Regions from separate parts of the Thalassotalea ponticola genome, predicted to be linked through region 2. Evidence: predicted binding sites of a transcription regulator. Region 2 holds the regulator's gene; each other region holds the start of a gene.
What was found. Region 2 encodes sigma-54, which starts transcription at its own class of promoters, with help from an activator protein. Its sites were predicted from a motif close to GTTGGCACGNNNNTNGNNT; they were not measured.
Positions count from the first base shown of each region.

Region 1: a site for sigma-54 is predicted at 3,457-3,475, ahead of ACAY30_RS05010 (PEP-CTERM sorting domain-containing protein). Genes of this name have one in related genera too.
Region 3: a site for sigma-54 is predicted at 1,582-1,600, ahead of ACAY30_RS04845 (PEP-CTERM sorting domain-containing protein). Genes of this name have one in related genera too.

Region 1 is NZ_CP166871.1:1,153,946-1,158,655, reverse strand. Features, by position in the region: gene ACAY30_RS05020 (LysR family transcriptional regulator) at 1-699, shown strand, start outside; gene ACAY30_RS05015 (PEP-CTERM sorting domain-containing protein) at 956-1,663, opposite strand; gene ACAY30_RS05010 (PEP-CTERM sorting domain-containing protein) at 2,630-3,346, opposite strand; gene ACAY30_RS05005 (hypothetical protein) at 3,998-4,456, shown strand; gene ACAY30_RS05000 (RnfH family protein) at 4,465-4,710, opposite strand, start outside.
Region 2 is NZ_CP166871.1:429,127-433,836, reverse strand. Features, by position in the region: gene kdsC (3-deoxy-manno-octulosonate-8-phosphatase KdsC) at 1-177, shown strand, start outside; gene lptC (LPS export ABC transporter periplasmic protein LptC) at 174-740, shown strand; gene lptA (lipopolysaccharide transport periplasmic protein LptA) at 706-1,254, shown strand; gene lptB (LPS export ABC transporter ATP-binding protein) at 1,256-1,984, shown strand; gene ACAY30_RS01960 (RNA polymerase factor sigma-54) at 2,081-3,544, shown strand; gene hpf (ribosome hibernation promoting factor) at 3,568-3,855, shown strand; gene ptsN (PTS IIA-like nitrogen regulatory protein PtsN) at 3,861-4,310, shown strand; gene rapZ (RNase adapter RapZ) at 4,323-4,710, shown strand, end outside.
Region 3 is NZ_CP166871.1:1,120,677-1,125,386, forward strand. Features, by position in the region: gene ACAY30_RS04840 (thymidylate synthase) at 1-715, shown strand, start outside; gene ACAY30_RS04845 (PEP-CTERM sorting domain-containing protein) at 901-1,530, opposite strand; gene rpsT (30S ribosomal protein S20) at 2,039-2,299, opposite strand; gene murJ (murein biosynthesis integral membrane protein MurJ) at 2,541-4,109, shown strand; gene ribF (bifunctional riboflavin kinase/FAD synthetase) at 4,403-4,710, shown strand, end outside.

The DNA of each region.
Region 1 (4,710 bases), 720 kb from region 2:
AAAGATGCCCTGCAACAGGTTGACGCCGATTTTATTCCAGAGCAGTCAAAACGCGTCTATCGCATCATGGCAAGCGACTATGCTGCTTCAACCCTACTGCCCAAATTACTGGAACAACTTAGCACCATCGCCAGTCAAACGACAATTGATATCATGACCCCAAGTGACGTCACCTTTCGAGATGTCGAGGATGGCAAGATAGATATGGCCATTAACTTGTTTAATGAACTACCGCAATCGTTTCATCAAAAAGTGTTGTGGCGAGATAGCTTTAGTTGTTTAACGCGTGTAGACAATCCCGTACTCAACGATTTTAATTTGGCTAGTTATTTGGCCAGTAAACACGTGTGGGTATCAAAAACGGGATTTGGTGTTGGCTTGGGTATGAACCCTAAAGATGTGCAAAAGTTAGGTTGGGTAGATGAAGCATTAGCGCGTATCGGAAAACACAGAGACATAAAAGTGTTTACTCGTAATTACCACGTTGCTATGCAGCTTGCCCATGATGCTCAATTAATTGCAACCTTGCCCAGTAAAGCGGCGGAGGTGCATAAAGCCGATCCGGCGTATGCGGTATTAGCGCCGCCGTTTGATATTCCCGATATCGAACTAAAAATGATTTGGTCTCCGTTGTTACACCATGAGCCCAGCCACATTTGGTTTCGCCAACAAGTGGTAAGCGCTGCGCAGCTCTGTTAAACCAGCTTCAACCGGCGAAAAAGCGCGCCTTTCTCGCCGCTAGCTAACGATACGCAAACAGGCTGGATAACAGCCTAAAAAATACTGTCTCACTGCAAAGACCGTTTTATGCGATTAAAATACGACTTACTTGTGTACCATTAACACAGTTTAAAGCAACAATCATCAAAAGCAGCAAACACAAAACGCAACAAGCATAAAAAAGCGCCGTTTAACGACGCTTTTCAATCAACCTATTTATTCGGTAGGTGTGGTATTAGCGACGTCTGCGACGACTTACCGCTAAACCAGCTAGGCCCAATGCCAATAATGCAATGTTGTGAGGCTCTGGAACCACTCTCGCCTCTAACGCTGCAACATAAAACTCTTGATTAAGATATGACACGGTGAATGACTGACCTTCTGTAAACGTAACTTCTCCGCCATCACTTATCCACGCGTAGTTACCAAAAGCACCACCTGAACCACTGCGTGTGCGTGTAGGTTCATCAACCAGAACACCATCCCCTAACACGTCAAAGGCAAATTTACTGCGAGTAGTAGAAAAACTAACCTCAATTGCGTCACCGTCAAAAAAGCCCTCGTCGTGGTTATTGTTAAACCACAATTGCTCAAGGCTTACATAGGCACCGTTTGCGATGTCGGTGAAGGTAAAGGTCAGTGACTCTCCTACCGTGATGTTATCGTCATTGCCTGGTACACATTGCATGTTAGCATTCACGTTTGAACAGACACCTAAACCACCTTCGAGACCGGCCGAATTGGCATCATCTAAATAAGCGTAGGCAGGGGTTCCGTCGTTTGCCGTGATGGTCAACGTTGCACCACCAATATCAAAAACCCACTCTAACTGACCTTGCTCGTTATCTTTAGCAAGCTCCATAAAGTTAATGACAGTGGCCGATGCTGACGAGGCCATTATCAGCCCTGCCGCACCAATTAATGAACAAAGTAATTTTTTCATAAGTTTCCTCGTTTTAATTAACAAATTGTTGTTTTTACCAAGCGAAACCATGCAAATAATCAGCCACAATAAAAAAAATACATATAAACAGAAGCTTAGCGACATGAATTTGGTTAAGTTAAACGGCGATTACCTTATTGTAAAAAATACCGACATCCAATATGGAACTGTTAACCGTTGAAATACAGAGTGTTTTTAGACTGAGAGCCCGATAGAAAAAGGCGTCTGCTCACTTTGGCTTATACCCTTAATGGTTAAATTTGTGTAAATTTATACAACAAAATGAAAATTTCCAGTCATTACGTCATTCGTTCCCATGACCACACAAACTAATTGCAACTGTTTATTGTCGCTGCGTGTTATAGATTCGTGTTGTAGACGACAGTATAGTCAATGTAGACGTTGCCTAAATTGCCTTTGTTTTTAGGCGTATTTATTACAAACTGGTATGTGACGAATAACAGCGTCGTTGAACGTACTTGTACAAACTTAAATACGAAAAGTAGATAAAACAGCGAGGTTAATCGGGGACAACTCTGCATTACCTGCCCCCTAGATTCAGCGTCATAGACGATAACGCAAAGGATGCGTCGCACCACTTCTATAAATTACCTCTATACATTCGCTTATGCATCACCGTTAGTTTAATACAGGTTTTACTGCGAATGAATCGGTAAGAATATTGGGATTGCCATAGAACAGTGGTAAACACTGGTTGGCCAATCCACCTACCGTTAAAGCGGCCCTACATGACATCTATTACGACGCTGTTAGTGGGTGACTTGTCATCGCGAGATGACAAATCACCTTGATAAGTAAGGTGTAAACAGAACAATAAATTTGGCATCACATAATAACAGACAAAAACAAACCCAGATAACTATCTAGGCTTGTTCGAGTTGCTCACGTGTTTTGTGAGTTAACCAATGCGTTTTCGACCGCATCGTATCATAGAGTGAAGATATCCTATAGCGTGCGCTTGCGGCGACTTACAACGATGCCCATTAACCCAAGAGCTAATAGCATAATGTTGGTTGGCTCTGGAACCAAAATGCCGATGCGTGGATCAGGTCCTTGAAAGGTAGCCATCGCAGCCATATAGAAATCGCTATTACCGTTAATATGTGACACGGTAAACGAATCGCCATTCACTAATGCAATACCTTGAAAACTAACCGCAAATGTATCACCGTATGCTTCTGGAATACCTTCTTGATCACCTGAGTTCATGTCGACAATAAGCGTCTCGTAATCAGCAACAACTGAATCAAAAGAAATTTCAACATTATTGTTGCCTTCACCGAAACCACCATCGTGGTTGTTGTTAAACCAAAGTTGAGCAAGTATGGCTGCTGAGCGATCTGCAATACCACTAAAGGTAAATGTTAACGACTCACCAAGCGTGACGTTATCATCACTGCGCGGATCACATTGATCGTTAGCATCGAGGTTTTGACAAGCGCCAAGACCACCAACTTCCCCTCCTGAAGGACCGTCTAAATAGGCAAAACCGCCACTGGCTGTTATCGTTACCGTCCATTCTGATGTAGTTACGACTAATACATCTGTGCCACCTTCACCTTCGGTTTCTTCTAACGCGACAAAGTCCACAGCTTCTGAATATGCCGACGCTGACATCATTAAACCAATACTGGCTAAAATTGCTGTTAAATATTTTTTCATGTTCACCTCACAAGATTTATTGTATTGACGTTGCCTAGAAAGATGATGCATATTTCAAGCCTTTTCGAAAAAGGTGCAGTTATACAATTAGTTAAAAGTTTGCAAAGAAAATGCGGTATACAGGCGAACAAACTTTGTAAAGAAAACTGACGCTCAATAGTGGGTACACACACAAGCTAACGAAGATTAATAATGCGATTTTTCAACTAATTACACAGGGCAAAAAAGAAACCGGTTACATTTAAAAAATCAAAATCGCCGGCGCTATGAGTTAACAATATAACCGGCTTAGATCAGGTATCGATTGGTTCGTTTGCAGGTGTAACTGGTTGGGTTTATTTGTTGCTCCTAATCACGTATTGATATCGAAGGCGAGCTTTTACATATAAAAAAGACTGGTTTAGCACCACTTATCCCGAAAACAAGGCGATTTGTCGATAACAACTCGCTCTTAACAAAGAGTTAACGTAATATTTACGGTGTTAAAAATCTTACCGAATTATTTGCCGAGCTATAGAGTAAGACGTGAGTATGAGTGACCGTTGCTATAAAGATATGAACGGGAACGAAAAATGCGACACAAACTCAGAACCACTTAACAGCGTGCGTTTTTCGCACCGTCAACGATCCAACTTTATTAAGGAGCTTGTTATGGACACAGACTTATTGACCGCGTTGTTATCAAATTTCAAACTGCGTATCGCGTTTGTTTGTTCTGTGTTGATGTGTGCACTTGTTTTAAGCGTTTCGCATCAAGCCAAGGCCGACGTAGCTGAAGAAGCTTGGGATGGAACAACAAAAGTTCAAATTCAAAAGCTCGAAATGTACACCTCCTCAGAATATCCGGCGATAGAGGCGTCAGTATCGTTAGTTGTAAGTAATCCAGATCACGTTGGCGTAACGCAATCAACGGTTATCGACCCGCAAGGTATCAACCGAACAGGTAAATCAACGTTGAGTTTGTTTTCATTAGCAATGCAGATTCAAGATAGCCTACAATTTTACTTAACCAAGCTAGAACAGTTATTTGAACCCAATAACCAAGGTTATCAAAGCGACTTTAGCGAACAAGGCTGTGCAACGTCACAATTAAGTCGCTTTATTTTTTAACGAGATGACTATTCGCCGGAATCATTGCTACCTCGCAATGGATTTACACGGCCACCAGTGACCTTATCGGCGCGACCTTCAAGCTTAGCCTTTTCAGCTCGACGTTTGCGAACTTCTTTTGGATCGGCAATCAGAGGACGATATATTTCAATTCGATCGCCGTCTTGCACTACTTGCTGTAGTTTTACCGCTTTATTCCATATGCCAACTTTATTTACTTGCAAGTCTATTTCAGGGTATTGATGGCAAATTCC
Region 2 (4,710 bases):
CCCTGCATTGAAGCGGTAGGCCTTGGCGTTGCAGTGAATGACGCACACCCTCTAGTGGTGCGAAGCGCTGACTATGTCACCTTTTTAAAAGGTGGACACGGCGCAGTTAGAGAGCTGTGTGATCTGATCATGCAAGCACAAGGAACTCTGCACCTTGCCAAAGGAGCGAGCGTATGACCCGCTCGCATTATATTTCGATTATCTTATTTGTTATTGCCATCGCCATTTATGGCTATTTGCAGTATCAGCAGTCTCTCAAACTCGATAGACAACCTTTAATCGAAATTAATGAACCGGCATTTGTCGCCAAAGCACTTACCGCCAAAAAATTTGATAAAGATGGACAGTTAATCCATACCATTTATGCCGAACAAATGACCCATTTTGACCAAACAGCTGAGACTCAGTTTGTCGCCCCAGCCTATACGATTTACCCAACTGATGGCTCAACATCGTGGCGTTTAAGCGCCGATTCTGGCTTAATTGGCCGCGACAATATATTAATGCTTGAAAATCAAGTAAGATTATCCAATGATGATCAATTGGCCTATATCTCTGAAGTTCAGGCGACATCCTTACTGTTGGATTTAAACACCAAAATTATTACCTCAGAGCAAGACATTAAGATACTGGGTAAAGACTTTACTATGTACGGCTCTGGTTTAGAAATTAATGCTACTACCACTGAAATGACGTTGAGTGACCATGTACAGACAATCTTTAAAAAACGCGATCAATAAGTTAGTAATCGCTCTACCATTGTGTTTCGTCAGTCATTTATCGATTGCCCAACAAGCTGATTTTGAGCAAGACATCAAAATTGTCGCGAAAAAACAGGCCACCGATTTAAAGAAGCGCATCGCTAGCTACAGCGGCAATGTCAAAATCACCCAAGGCTCTCTGACTATATCGGCCGACTTAGTGCAAGTAATTGACGCCAAAGAAGCAGAAAATAAAAAATATCTGGCGCAGGGAAAGCCGGCAACGTTTTCACAACAGTTAGACAATGGCGATACCATTAAACTGCAAGCCAATGAAATCACCTACTCGCCATATACCAGCACACTAGTGATACGCGGCAATGCCAAGGTCAGCCAGCAAGACAGTATGGTGCAAGGTGACGTTATTACCTACAACCTAGAAACAGAGCAGTTAACCGCAGACGGAGATGGCACGGGTATTGTTACCACCATTATTGCTCCCGATAAAAAATCAAAAAAAACAACCGAACCTGAAAGTGAAAAAGAACAGTAAGATGACCGCTACTCTCGATGCAAAGCACTTAGCCAAAGCCTACAAAGGGCGCAAAGTCGTAAAAGATGTCAGTTTGTCCGTTAACGCTGGTCAAGTAGTCGGCCTGCTCGGTCCAAATGGCGCCGGAAAGACGACGTCGTTTTACATGATTGTTGGACTGGTTGCCAGCGACGAGGGTACAGTGACCTTAGATGACGTAGATCTGACCCTGTTACCGATGCACGAACGCGCGCGACACGGTATTGGCTACTTGCCGCAAGAGGCATCTATCTTTCGCAAGTTATCGGTACGCGATAACATTATGGCAATATTGCAAACCCGTAAAGAACTCAGCGCGAGTCAGCGCCAAGACAAGCTCGAATCGCTAGTCGAAGAATTCAATATTGGCCATATTATCGACAATACCGGGCAAAGCCTGTCGGGGGGAGAGCGTCGACGCGTTGAAATAGCCAGAGCGTTAGCGGCTGATCCCAAATTTATCTTACTCGATGAGCCCTTTGCCGGCGTCGACCCGATTTCAGTCAGCGATATAAAAAAAATAATTTTACACTTAAAAGAACGCGGTATTGGTGTGCTTATCACCGACCACAACGTGCGTGAGACACTCGATGTGTGTGAACATGCGTATATTGTGAGTCACGGTGAACTAATCGCGCAAGGTAGTGCCGATCAGGTATTATCTAATCAGCATGTGAGAGATGTCTACCTAGGTGATAAATTCACGCTATAGTTATAGTAACAAGGTGACCAAACACTGTATCAGCAGGGTTAGTTTTCTCCGCCAAAATTGGCATATGTAATTCGTTTTATGGAAAGCAATTAACTCATGAGACCAAGTCTTCAGCTGCGCATAGGCCAGCATTTAACGATGACGCCACAGTTGCAACAAGCGATCAAATTGTTGCAGCTATCTACCTTGGATCTGCAACAAGAAATTCAAGAAGCTCTCGACTCTAATCCGTTGCTTGAGGTTGATGATAGTCAATCGACGGATGATATGGCGGATCTCGATATGAACGATGTGCAACAATCGTCGAGCAATAGTGATAACGCCGATCAAATTACCACCAGTGAAGCTCTTACCAACAGTGAAATCCCTCAGGATTTGTCGGTTGATTCGACTTGGGAAGAAAGCTTCAGCGCCGGTACGTCAATGACCGGCATTGCCCCGCCAAACGACGACGATTCGCTATATCAAGGTGAAACCAGTGAAACAATTCGCGATCATTTGACTTGGCAAATGGAGCTCACTCCGTTTTCTGATACCGACCGCAGTATCGCGATGACGATCATTGACGCGATAGACGATGCCGGCTACCTGACTATCAGTACTGCTGAAATACTCGAAAGTATCGCCGATGAACGCATCGAATTGGACGAAGTTGAAGCGGTGCTCAAGCGAATTCACATGTTTGATCCCATCGGCTCCGGTGCGTGTTCTGTACAACATTGTTTATTAATCCAATTAAATCAATTTGACAGCAATACACCGTATTTAGCGCAAGCCAAACAAGTGATCAGTAAACACATTGATTTGCTCGCCAACCGCGACTTTCGCAGTATCATGCGCAAAACGCGGTTAAAAGAAGACGAGTTACGCGAGGTAATGCGCTTAATACAAAGTTTAAACCCTCGTCCTGGCGATGCCATTGCCCAAGGCGAGGAGCAATATATTATTCCTGATGTCAGTGTGGTGAAGAAAAACGGACGTTGGGTGGTTGAACTAAACCCCGATACTGCACCAAAGCTCAATATAAATGGTCAGTATGCTGCTATGGCGAAAAACAGTTCAGCCCAAGACAGCCAGTTTATTCGCTCGCACTTACAAGAGGCTAAATGGTTCATCAAATCACTGGAAAGCCGCAACGATACCCTGTTGAAGGTATCTAACTGTATTGTTCAACAACAGCAAGGTTTTTTTGAACACGGACCTGAAGCCATGCGCCCTATGGTGCTAAATGACGTTGCCGAAGCGGTTGAGATGCACGAGTCGACAATTTCTCGGGTTACCACACAAAAGTACATGCATACTCCAAGGGGAATCTTTGAATTAAAGTATTTCTTTTCTAGTCATGTCAGTACTGAAAACGGGGGAGAGTGCTCATCGACGGCGATACGCGCCCTAATTGAAAAGCTGGTCAACGCTGAAAACCCACAGAAGCCTTTAAGTGACAGTAAAATTACTGCATTATTGGCGGAACAAGGTATTAACGTTGCGCGCCGGACAATAGCTAAGTATCGAGAATCTTTGGGTATCCCACCATCTAACCAAAGAAAAAGCTTACTGTAAGCACAACGATAAGGAAACAGCTTATGCAAATCAATATCTCTGGTCATCATGTTGAAGTTACCGACTCTATGCGCGGTTATGTTGAACAAAAATTTGAGAAACTTGAACGTCACTTCGACCATATAAACAACGTTTATGTCGTATTGAAAGTTGAAAAGCTGCAACAAATCGCAGAGGCAACGCTACACGTGAACCAAGGTGAAATATTTGGTTCTGCCGAAAATGAGGACATGTATGCATCGATAGATGCACTTGTCGATAAACTTGACCGTCAAGTGTTAAAACACAAGGCGAAATTATCCAGTCATTAAATTTTATGAATCTTGCCAACTTGTTATCACCGGACTGCACAGTGTGTGCAGCTCCGGGCAATAGTAAAAAAAACATTCTAGAACAAATTAGTGTGCTTGCGGCCAACAAAATCAGTTCGGCGACAGCAAAAGAATTACTCAATAACCTGATCAACAGGGAAAAGTTGAGTAGTACAGGGATTGGTAATGGCATCGCCATACCGCACAGTAAAATCAATAATAACGAGCAACCCATCGCCGTACTTATCACCACAGATACACCTATAGGCTTTGATGCAATCGATAATAAACCGGTGGATATCTTCTTTGCTCTGTTCGTTCCTGAAGACCGCTGTCAGCAACACTTAGAGACACTAGCGAGTATCGCGCAATATTTTGCCGATAAACAAAACAGTAAAAAAGTCAGACGCTGTACCTCAGCCAATGAACTTTACAACACGGTCGCCAACGGCTAACAGGGAATCGCTATGAAATTAATGATCGTCAGTGGCCGCTCCGGCTCGGGAAAAACTGTCGCTCTGCGCGTACTGGAAGACTTGGGCTACTACTGTGTAGACAATATTCCCGTCAATCTATTACCCGCTCTCACACACACGGTGATTAATGATTACCAGCATGTTGCCGTCTCGTTAGATGTACGCAACCTGCCAACCAACCCTGACGATGCCAGTGAGATTATCGATTATTTACCAAATAGCGTCGACTTGTCGGTGCTATTTCTCGATGCTGATGATAAAGAGTTAGTACGCCGCTACAGTGAAACCCGGCGATTACATCCCTTGATCCGCAAAAACATGGCTTTAGATCAAGCTATCGCATTGGAAAAGAAACTTCTCGATCCAGTCGCCAGTCGCG
Region 3 (4,710 bases), 690 kb from region 2:
AATTACCACTCGCAAGAGTTTTTACAAAGCAGCTATTGCTGAGTTGCTCGGTTATATTAAAGGCTACGATAATGCTGCCGACTTTCGCGCCTTAGGTACCAAAACTTGGGATGCCAATGCCAATGAAAACAGCGCTTGGTTAAACAATCCATACCGCAAAGGCGAAGACGATATGGGACGCGTTTACGGCGTTCAAGGGCGGGCGTGGAAAAAGCCTGACGGTGGCACCATCGATCAGTTAAAAAAGGTGGTAGACAACCTAAAAGACGGCATTGACGATCGCGGTGAGATTATCTCGTTTTACAACCCAGGTGAATTTCACATGGGCTGTTTGCGTCCGTGTATGCACACCCATAATTTCTCACTGCTCGGGGATACCCTTTATTTGACCAGTTTTCAACGCTCTTGTGATGTACCTCTGGGACTCAATTTCAATCAAATTCAGGTATTCACCTTTTTAGCTTTAATAGCGCAAATCACCGGTCACAAAGCGGGCACGGCGTATCACAAAATTGTCAACGCTCACATTTACGAAGACCAGTTAGATTTAATGCAAAATGTGCAATTAAAGCGCAAGCCTTTTCCTGCGCCGCAATTAGAAATTAACCCAGACATTAAATCGCTTGAGGATATTGAAAAGTGGGTAACCGCTGATGACTTTAAAGTAACAGGCTATCAGCATCACGATCCCATTCAGTACCCGTTCTCTGTGTAAGTCGTTAAATCTGCCGTCAGTCGTTCGTTGCGGAGCATCAACCGCATTAGAAATAAAAGGCTACAAATAAAAGGTGAATAGCTGAGCTATTCACCTTGCTTTTTTTGGAAAGGTAACTTATTTGCAATTCACCAAGTGCGTTGTTGGATATTGCAACAAGCTAATAAAAGCGCTTGTTATTGGCGCTAATTTCTTTGGCGACGCAGCAGCAAGCCAGCAACACCACTGAGTAAAATTAACAGCGTGCTTGGTTCAGGTACATCTCTAGGGTCCGGACACCTTGTACCTTGACAGGGTGTGTTACCAACATAGCGTTTGTACAAGGTGATATGTGATACGTCTTGGCGTTTGCCGTCGCTAAAATCGCCTTTGTAAAACACACTTTCCCAACTGATTGAGTACATACTTGATTCATCGTCAAACGCACTGCTTAAATCGATTAAAAAGCCCACGTAACTCGATGACTGGGTATCTTTTGAATTTGAGCCTTTTAAAACAACCATGATTTCATAGCCGTCCATATCACCAAATGTTAACTCACCCATCTGACCATCATCCAAATGATCGTATTTTTCGATAAGCTGCCAGTCGCTATAGCCAAACATTTGATGTTTATTGACGTATAACTCAGATTTAATCTTATCATTGTTGGACTCACCAACATCGCAACCACTGCTGTTTGACACGGCGCTTTCGATTGCATCACCCAACCCTGAGCCAAACTGCTCAGCGCAAGAGATATAAGCGGCCTTAACGCCAAACGGTTGCCACAGCAACAGTACTAATGCGAACAATAGGTATTTTTTGTAATGCATGAAAGCTCCAAGGTGTTGTTATTTATTCACTATTTTCTACTGGGTTAATTTAAGCACTATTCATGCCAGTATTTTGCAGGTGACGTTTTTAATGTGCTAGCGAGGTTTTTTGCATTGATGTCGATAATGCCGTGCTTGCTGATGTAAAAAAAAGCGACACAAAATAATTGTTAACTTGTTGTAGAGCTGATGTTGTTAGGTGTAGTTAAAGACGTTTACACGCCCTAGGGCAGTTAACCGCACTCACAGGTATGCTTGATTAAAAGAGTCTAAGAGATTGTTTTTTGATGAGGTTTTAATCATGAGGGCGCGGTGGTCATCATCGTCCGATAGCAGTGTTAAAAGTTCGTAACATTGCAAGGTAATGCAATTTTTAATGCCGTATCGCTAGTTAATGTGAGGCGACAGACAGTGTTCAGCGATGGGATATGACAGATAAAAAAATACCGCCCTAAGGCGGTATTTCTCAAAAACGTTTTTGCAAAAACTTATCGAGGCAACTTTATAATTAAAGCGCTTTGATTTTTGCATTTAAGCGGCTCTTAGCACGAGCAGCTTTGTTTTTGTGGATTAAACCTTTACTTGCGTAACGGTCTAAAATTGGGGTAGCAGCTGCTAATTCTTTTGCAGCAACTTCTTTATCACCAGCTTCGATAGCAGCGATAACTTTTTTCACGTAAGTACGCATCATAGAGCGACGTGAAGCATTGTGTTGGCGACGCTTTTCAGATTGGATAGCGCGCTTCTTAGCAGTCTTAGAGTTAGCCAAGATGAACTCCTAAAATTTAAATAAATATAGCCATAATTTAAGGATGCGAAATATGCCTGTTTTTTCTGCTCATGTCAAATATTTTATCAGCATAATAGACATTAACTACTTATTGGCTTTAAATAGCGGTTTTAACGCAGCCCCGCAAAGGCTATGATAGTAACACAAATCGCCCTTGAATCGAAAGTTTACTGGGCTTGGTTACGAAAATAATCAAAACAATAACAAAGGAGCAGTAATTTTGGCCAAGCGCTTGCTCAAATCAGGCTTAGTCGTCAGCTTTATGACCTTACTATCTCGAGTACTGGGATTGGTACGGGATGTGGTTATCGCTGATAAGATCGGTACCAGTGCGGGTGCGGATGTATTCTTTTTTGCCAATAAAATTCCTAATTTCTTGCGTCGCCTATTTGCTGAAGGAGCCTTTGCACAGGCGTTCGTTCCCGTCTTGTCGGAGTATCAGCACCTCGATGATGAGAACAATAGTCAAACAAGTCGACAGTTAATCGCTAAGGTCAGTGGTACGTTAGGCGTCATTGTGACCTTGGTTACCGCATTTGGTATGATTGCATCGCCGCTGATGGTTGCGTTGTTTGGTTTTGGCTGGTTCCTCGATTGGCTTAACGACGGCGCCAATGCCGCTAAGTTTGATCTTGCCTCAAGTCTATTGGTGATTACCTTTCCCTATTTGTGGTTTATTTCGCTTACCGCCTTAGCGGGCTCTATTTTAAATACCCTTGGCAAGTTTTCCGCAGCCGCCTTCACCCCGGTGCTACTCAATGTGTGTATTATTTTAGCGGCGATATATGGCTCTGATCTATTTGAACAACCGGCCTATGCGTTAGCGTGGGGGGTATTCTTTGGCGGTTTGAGCCAGTTTTTATTTCAATTACCCTTCCTTTACAAAGCGGGCGTGCTGGTAAAACCGCAATGGGGATGGCGCGATCGCGGGGTTCAAAAAATACGCAAGCTGATCATTCCTGCACTATTTGGCGTATCGGTTACGCAAATTAATTTATTGCTTGATACCTTAATTGCCAGCTTTTTAATTACCGGTTCAATTAGTTGGCTTTACTACGCCGATCGTTTGTTAGAGTTTCCTTTGGGGCTATTTGGCATTGCTATTGCAACGATTATCTTACCGAGTTTATCGCGTTTACATGCAGGACAGAACAAGGCGCAGTTTGCGGCAACGTTGGGTTGGGCGCTAAAAGTTGTTAGCTTATTGGGTTGGCCGGCCATGGCGGGCTTAATCGTATTGGCCCAACCGGTTATCATGGTACTTTTTATGCGTGGCGAATTCAGTCAACACGATGTCCAACAAGTATCGTATGCGTTATTTGCTTATATGAGTGGCTTGGTGAGCTTTATGTTTATCAAAATACTCGCCCCGGGCTATTACGCCCGACAAGACACCACGACACCGGTTAAAATCGGCATCATAGCGATGGTGGTGAACATGGTATTTAACCTTATTCTCGCACCGCTGTTTGGTTATGTGGGACTCGCTATCGCCACCGCTATATCGGCGACGGTTAATGCCACATTGCTTTACATCGGTTTAGTGAAAGCCAATATTTATCGATTGGATAAACACACCTTTATCGTGATGGCTAAATTGGTGGCCAGTGCATTGGCAATGGCGTTACTGCTTTACTGGCTGTCACCGAGCTTTAATCAATGGCTCACTTTTAGTTTGTTCGAAAAAGTATCGCGCTTAGCCATACTTATTGGTGTTGGTGCAATGAGCTATTTTGCTCTAGCGTTGCTGCTTGGAGTAAGAGTTAAGCACTTTACCGATAAGGTGTAAATTAGCAATGCGTTAGTCACAACGCGGCGACCTGTCGACTCGTCACCGCGATTAACGCACTCGCTTATGCAATCTGGATATTGATGTCAAAGTTGCAACACAAACCGTTGCACATTGCTCATCAATCGTAAATTTTCAGATAAAACTTTAAAAAATATACAAACTTGCGTTTAGATGCTGATTATTGCGCCACACTAAGATATAATTCGCTGGTTTTATCAACGTATGATGTGGCTTGTAATGCGTTGCTCTATGCAAAGCAAGTAAACAATTGAGGTAGGGTTCTTATTTAAATGCAATTGGTTAGAGGTATCCATAATATTCGCGATGCGCACAATGGCTGTGTGCTAACCATAGGCAATTTTGATGGCGTTCACCTAGGTCATCAGCGCGTGATTAAGGCTTTGGTTGCAAAAGCAAAAGAAATGAACCTGATGCCGGCCGTTATGGTATTTGAACCTCAACCGCAAGAGCTGTTTAACCCACAGTCAGCGCCAGCGCGTTTAAGCCGCTTGCGCGACAAGTATTCTTTACTCAAAGAGCTTGGCGTAAAACGTCTTATTTGCGTCAACTTTAACTTTGCTTTTGCCGCCCAATCACC